2 regions of the Janibacter sp. FSL W8-0316 genome follow, and region 2 is predicted to be linked to the other one. Evidence: riboswitches for the same ligand, from Rfam matches in the RefSeq annotation. Region 2 holds a riboswitch; the other holds the start of a gene.

Region 1 (3,387 bases), 650 kb from region 2:
ACGTCACCCTCGTCGCCCGCCCCGGGCTCGCCACGGTCGACGAGCTGCTCGCCGCCGGTGCGCAGCCCGGGCGGTGGTCCCCCTTCGCCGTGGAGCTCGAGTCCGGTGCCCCTGGAGACCTCGAGGCCGTCCGCGACAGCCGCGCCGCCGTCCAGGACGAAGGGAGCCAGCTGCTCGCCCTCGCGCTCGCCGCCGCGCCGGTCACCCCCCGCAGCGACGGTGCGCCCGAGCGGTGGCTCGACCTGTGCGCCGGCCCCGGAGGCAAGGCGGGCCTCCTCGCCGCCCTCGCGCTGCAGCAGGACGCCGACCTCGTGGCCAACGAGGTGAGCGAGCACCGCACCGATCTCGTCCGGCAGAGCCTGCGCCCCGCGCTCACCGCGGCCGGTGAGGCCGGCCGCGAGATCGTCGTGCGCACCGGCGATGGTCGCGAGGCGGGGCAGGAGGAGCCCGAGGCCTACGACCGGGTCCTCGTCGACGCACCGTGCACCGGGCTGGGGGCGCTGCGCCGCCGGCCCGAGGCCCGCTGGCGCCGTCAGCCCGGCGACCTCGTCGGCCTCGGTCCGCTGCAGCGCGAGCTGCTCGCCTCGGCCATCGACGCGACCCGCCCCGGTGGGGTCATCGCCTACGCCACGTGCAGCCCGCACCTGTCGGAGACGACCTTCGTCGTGCGCGACGTGCTCAAGAAGCGCGACGACGTCGAGGCGATCGACGCCCGGGAGCTGCTCGCGGGCGCCGCCGTCGACGAGCTGACCGGGCTCGGTGAGGGGCCGCACGCCCAGCTGTGGCCGCACCTGCACGGCACCGACGGCATGTTCCTCGCACTCCTGCGGAAGAAGGGCTGAACCGATGCGCGTCATCGTCACCGGGCTGCACGTCACCGACACCCACCGCGCCTACGACTTCTACACCGAGGTGCTCGGCTTCCGCGACGTGCTCGTCGTGCCCGACAAGGAGCTCTACATCCTCGGGCCGAGCACCGGCTGGGAGCAGGGCTGCCAGATCAACCTCGAGCCGATCCCCGACGAGCTCACCCGGCGCTACTGCGAGCACCAGCTGCGCGAGGGGCTGACCGCGCTCATGCTCGGCGTGCCCGATGCCGAGACGGAGTACCGCCGGCTCAAGGAGCTCGGGGGCCTCGTCTTCCGCGAGGAGCTGACCAAGGACGCCATCGGTCTGCACTTCCAGGTCGAGGACACCGTCGGCAACATCCTGTCGATCCACACCGCCTGATCGCCCGTCGACCCGAACCCGCCTCTCCCGCAAGGACTCCCGTGCAGATCTCCCCGAGCATCCTCTCCGCCGACTTCGCCAACCTCGAGTCCGAGCTTCGCGCGATCGCCAACGCCGACTGGGTGCACGTCGACGTCATGGACGCGCACTTCGTGCCCAACCTCACGCTCGGCCTCCCGATCGTCGAGTCCCTGCTCAAGGTCAGCCCGATCCCGATCGACTGCCACCTGATGATCGAGGACCCCGACCGCTGGGCACCGCCCTACGCCGAGGCGGGCGCCCAGAGCGTCACCTTCCACATCGAGGCCGCTTCCGACCCGGTGACCCTCGCGCGCGACATCCGGGCCCAGGGCGCCCGGGCGTCGATGGCGATCAAGCCGGGGACCCCCTTCGCGCCCTACGAGGAGCTGCTGCCCGAGCTCGACATGGTGCTCGTCATGACGGTCGAGCCCGGCTTCGGCGGGCAGTCCTTCATGGCCGACCAGATGCCCAAGGTCCAGCAGGTGCGCGAGGCCGTGAAGCGGCATGGCGGAGACATCTGGGTCCAGGTCGACGGCGGCGTCTCCGCCAGGACCATCGAGCAGTGCGCCGAGGCGGGCGCCGACGTCTTCGTCGCCGGGTCGGCCGTCTACGGGGCCGAGTCAGCCGCGGCGGCCGTGGACGAGCTGCGCGAGCTGGCCCGGGGCCACCGGCACTGAGTCGGGCTCGTGGCCCGGATCACGGGACCACCGAATTGCCGAGCGGGACCTCCCTTCGGACAATGGCCGTGCACGTGCCACGTGACGCGGTGAAACTCCGCACCGGCGGTGAGAGCCCGCGACCCGACTGCTGAGGCAGGCGGTGAACTCCGGTCAAGAACCCCGGGGCCGACGGTGACAGTCCGGACGAGAGCGGCACGCGCGGATCGGATCACGCATGTCCATCATCGAATGGATCTACTCGGCCGGGGTCGACATCGCCGGCTACCGGCTCTCCCTCATGGAGGTCATCGGGATCGGCTTCGGGCTGGCCTCGGCGGTCGGCGGGATGCTCCGCAAGGTCTGGGCCTGGCCCATCGGCATCGTCGGCAATGTCATCCTCTTCTTCGTCTACATCGGCATCACGCTGGGCGTCGACGACAAGGCGCCGCTCTTCGGCCAGTCGGCCCGGCAGATCTTCTTCATCATCACCTCGCTCTACGGCTGGTGGCGCTGGCGCCAGGTCAAGCTCGCCGACCACAGCGGGGACGCCCACGCGATCACCCCGCGGTGGGCGACCTGGGGGGAGCGGGCCGGGCTGGCCCTCACCATGGTGCTCGGCATCGCCGTCGCCCAGCAGGTCTTCACGATGCTCGGCGCCGGCTGGCCCGCCCCGCGCTGGTACCACGTCGCGGACGCCTGGATCTTCATGGGCTCGCTCCTCGCGACCTATGCGATGGCGCGCGGGTGGAACGAGTTCTGGCTCATCTGGATCGGGGTCGACCTCGTCGGCGTGCCGCTGCTGTGGACGAGCGGCTACATCCCCACGGCCGTCCTCTACGCCTTCTACGCCGCGTTCGTCCTCTACGGCTTCGTCGTGTGGCTGCGCGCCTCGCGCAGCGAGCGTCCGGACGGTGAGCCCGTGGACGGGCGCGCACCGGTCGCCAACTAGTCTGGGGCCCCGTGAAGACCTTCGAGACCCTCTTCGACGAACTCTCCCGCAAGGCCGCCGAGCGGCCCGAGGGCTCGGGCACCGTGGCCCAGCTCGACGCGGGGACCCATGCCATCGGCAAGAAGGTCGTCGAGGAGGCCGCCGAGGTGTGGATGGCCGCCGAGTACCAGAGCAAGGAGGAGCTGGCCGAGGAGATCAGCCAGCTGCTCTACCACCTGCAGGTCCTCATGATCGACGGTGGGCTCACCGTCGAGGACGTCTACACCCACCTCTGAGAGGACTCCCGTGCGCATCGCCGTACCCAACAAGGGCTCCCTGTCCGAGCCGACCGTCGAGATGCTCCGCGAGGCGGGCTACCGGGTCCGCCGCGACAGCAAGGAGCTGATCGTCGCGGACCAGGACAATGACGTCGAGTTCTTCTACCTGCGTCCCCGGGACGTGGCCCTCTACGTCGGCAAGGGTCAGGTCGACGCCGGCATCACCGGCCGTGACCTGCTCCTGGACTCCGGCTCCACCGCGACCGAGGTC
Region 2 (3,387 bases):
GAGTTCTACAACTACTCCGTCGGCAAGGCCACGCGCCTCATCGGCCCCAACTGCCCCGGCCTGATCAGCCCCGGCAAGTCCAACGCCGGCATCATCCCGGCGGACATCGCCGGCGCCGGTCGCATCGGCCTGGTCTCCAAGTCGGGCACGCTGACCTACCAGATGATGTACGAGCTGCGTGAGTTCGGCTTCTCCACGGCCGTCGGCATCGGTGGCGACCCGATCATCGGCACGACGCACATCGACTGCCTCGAGGCCTTCGAGGCCGACCCCGAGACCGACGCGATCGTCATGATCGGCGAGATCGGTGGCGACGCCGAGGAGCGGGCCGCGGCCTACATCAAGGAGCACGTCACGAAGCCGGTCGTCGGCTACGTCGCGGGCTTCACCGCCCCGGAGGGCAAGACCATGGGCCACGCCGGCGCCATCGTCTCCGGCTCCTCGGGCACGGCTGCCGCCAAGAAGGAGGCCCTCGAGGCCGCCGGCGTCAAGGTCGGCAAGACGCCGTCTGAGACGGCTGACCTCATGCGCGAGATCATGCAGGGCCTGGGCAAGTAACCAGCCCGACCCCATGACGAAGGGGAGGGGAGACCGCGAGGTCTTCCCTCCCCTTCGTCATGCCCGGCAGATCCTGACGAAGGTCTGACCGCAGCGAGGGGAGTTCGTGGGCCGCTCGTCACCTGCGGTCCCTAGGGTCCACGCGGGCCGCCTGCCGCGGCCCGCACCCGACGCCAGGAGACCTCCATGTCCCGCACGACCACCGTGCTCGCCGCGCTGCTCGCGGCGACCGCCCTCACGGCCACGACCGCCTCGGCCGCACCCACCCAGGACCGCCCGACACCCGAGGCCAAGGCGGCCGGCATCACCGAGCCCGGCGACGCGCGCATGGGGTGGAAGGAGCGCTCGCAGCAGCCGACGGCGCGCAGCAGCGCAACCGTGGCCGCGCCCGCGGGCGTCCCGGGCATCGACGTGTCCAACTGGCAGGGCTCGGTCGACTGGACCGCGCAGTGGAATGCCGGCAAGCGCTTCGCCTACGTCAAGGCGACCGAGGGGACCGGCTACACCAGCCCCTCCTTCGCCCAGCAGTACAACGGCTCCTACAACGTGGGCATGGTCCGCGGCAGCTACCACTTCGCCCTGCCCAACACGTCCTCCGGCGCCACCCAAGCCAACTATTTCGTCGACCACGGGGGCGGCTGGTCCGCCGACGGCAAGACGCTGCCCGGCGTCCTCGACGTCGAGTGGAACCCCTACGGCAGCACCTGCTACGGGCTGACCCAGAGCGGCATGCGGACCTGGATCAACTCCTTCCTCAACCAGTACAAGGCGCGCACCGGCCGCTACCCGGTGATCTACACCAACACCAACTGGTGGAACGAGTGCGTCGGCCACGACACGAGCTTCGCGGCGAAGTCCCCGCTGTGGATCGCCCGCTACTCCAGCAGCGCCGGCACCATGCCCACCGGCTGGGGCACCTACTCCTTCTGGCAGTACACCGACAGCCCGATCGACCAGAACGTCTGGAACGGCTCGCTCGACCGGCTGCGCTACTTCGCGAAGAACTGACGCCGCATCCTCCGGGCCGGTGCCGTGTGGTGAGACCCACGATGGCACCGGCCCGTGACGGGAGTACCCTGATGCGCGTACGAGTTCAGTCGTACGCGTGCTCCGGGGTCGGTGTAATTCCGAGCCGGCGGTAACAGTCCGCGAGCCCGTCCTCTCGAGGCCGGGTTGAGCTGGTGGAACTCCAGCACCGACGGTGAAAGTCCGGATGGGAGGCAGCACGCGACGGCGTGGGCCGTGCCGTGCGGGCTCCCTGTCGGGCGACTGTCCGGTGCGGTCGTCACCGGCTACCCGGTGGTCCCACGTCGTCGTCACGCCATCGGCGTGCCTTCCTGTGCCCCGTGGTCCGCGTCGGACCACGGAGAGGCAGATGCAGCAACCCGTCACCATCGATTGGGCCATGACCCGCGCCGTCGAGCTGGCGGCGCGCGGCCTCGGGCGCACCGCCCCCAACCCCGTCGTCGGGTGCGTCGTGCTCGACGCGGCCGGTGCCGTCGTGGGCGAAGGGTGGCACTCTCGGGCCGGTGGCCCCCACGCCGAGGTCGAGGCGCTGGCTGCCGCCGGAGACGCCGCACGCGGCGGCACCGCCGTCGTCACCCTCGAGCCCTGCCGGCACTCCGGTCGCACCGGCCCCTGCACGAGCGCCCTCCTCGCCGCCGGCGTCGCCCGGGTCGTCGTCGCCGTCCCCGACCCCACAGAGACCGCCGGCGGGGGAGCGGACCTGTTGCGCCGCAACGGCGTCGAAGTCGTCGAGGGCGTCGGTCGAGCAGCGGCCGAGCACGGCAACCGAGCCTGGCTGCACGCTGTGCGCACCGGCCGGCCCTGGGTGACGTGGAAGCTCGCCACGACCCTCGACGGGCGCACGTCGGCCGCCGACGGCACGAGCCGGTGGATCACCGGCGCGACCGCCCGCGCGGCCGTCCACCGGCTGCGCGCCGAGCGCGACGCCGTCCTCGTCGGCGCCGGCACCCTGCGCGCGGACGATCCGCACCTCGCCGTGCGCGGCCTCGACGACGTCACCCAGCCGCTGCGCGTGGTCCTCGACCCGCGCGCCGAGATCGCGCTCGCCGCCCGGGTCCTCGACGACGTCGCGCCGACGCTCGTCGTCGTCGCCGAGGACGCTGACGCGACCCGGCTCACCGCAGCCGGGGTCGACGTGCTTGCCCTGCCGGTGGGGGAGCGGGGCCTCGACCTCGCGGCCCTCCTCGCGGCCCTCCACGGGCGCGGGGTGCACTCCGTCCTGCTCGAGGGCGGCGCCCACCTGGCCTCGTCCGCCGTCGCTGCCGACCGCGTCGACGAGGTCGTCGCCCACATCGCCCCCGCGCTGCTCGGGGCCGGTTCGCCGGTCCTCGCGGACGCGGGGATCACGACCATCACCGAGGCCCTGCGCCTCACCACCACCGACGTCGCCCGCCTCGGCGACGACGTCGCCGTCACCGCCACCGTGAGGAGGGAGCGCTGATGTTCACCGGGATCATCGAGGAGCTCGGGGAGGTGGTCGCCATCGAGCCGGGCGCCGACTCCAGCCGGCTCACCGTCCGTGGCGAGGTGACGACCGCCGAGGTTGCCCACGGGGCCTCGATCGCCGTCAACGGTGCCTGCCTGACCGTCACCGACCACGAGGCGAAGGGGGGAGTCGTCACCTTCGACGTCATGGCCGAGAGCCTGCGCCGTACCGTCCTCGGCGACCTCGCCGTCGGCGACGTGGTCAACCTCGAGCGGGCGATGGTGCTCGGCGCGCGCCTCGACGGGCACCTCGTCCAGGGGCACGTCGACGGGACCGCGACGATCACCGAGCGGCGTCCGGGGGATCGGTGGGAGGAG

The links. Region 2 has a riboswitch for FMN ahead of ribD (bifunctional diaminohydroxyphosphoribosylaminopyrimidine deaminase/5-amino-6-(5-phosphoribosylamino)uracil reductase RibD). Riboswitches for the same ligand answer to the same signal wherever they lie in the genome.
Region 1: another riboswitch for FMN. It lies ahead of NYE39_RS03745 (nicotinamide mononucleotide transporter family protein); the one in region 2 lies ahead of ribD (bifunctional diaminohydroxyphosphoribosylaminopyrimidine deaminase/5-amino-6-(5-phosphoribosylamino)uracil reductase RibD).

The regions. Positions count from the first base shown of each region.
Region 1 is NZ_JBBOQX010000001.1:770,624-774,010, reverse strand. It holds gene NYE39_RS03760 (RsmB/NOP family class I SAM-dependent RNA methyltransferase) at 1-842, shown strand, start outside; gene NYE39_RS03755 (VOC family protein) at 847-1,230, shown strand; gene rpe (ribulose-phosphate 3-epimerase) at 1,272-1,928, shown strand; FMN riboswitch at 2,000-2,130, shown strand; gene NYE39_RS03745 (nicotinamide mononucleotide transporter family protein) at 2,146-2,859, shown strand; gene NYE39_RS03740 (phosphoribosyl-ATP diphosphatase) at 2,871-3,134, shown strand; gene hisG (ATP phosphoribosyltransferase) at 3,145-3,387, shown strand, end outside.
Region 2 is NZ_JBBOQX010000001.1:1,416,223-1,419,609, reverse strand. It holds gene sucD (succinate--CoA ligase subunit alpha) at 1-558, shown strand, start outside; gene NYE39_RS06920 (lysozyme) at 745-1,566, shown strand; FMN riboswitch at 1,660-1,789, shown strand; gene ribD (bifunctional diaminohydroxyphosphoribosylaminopyrimidine deaminase/5-amino-6-(5-phosphoribosylamino)uracil reductase RibD) at 1,934-3,025, shown strand; gene NYE39_RS06910 (riboflavin synthase) at 3,025-3,387, shown strand, end outside.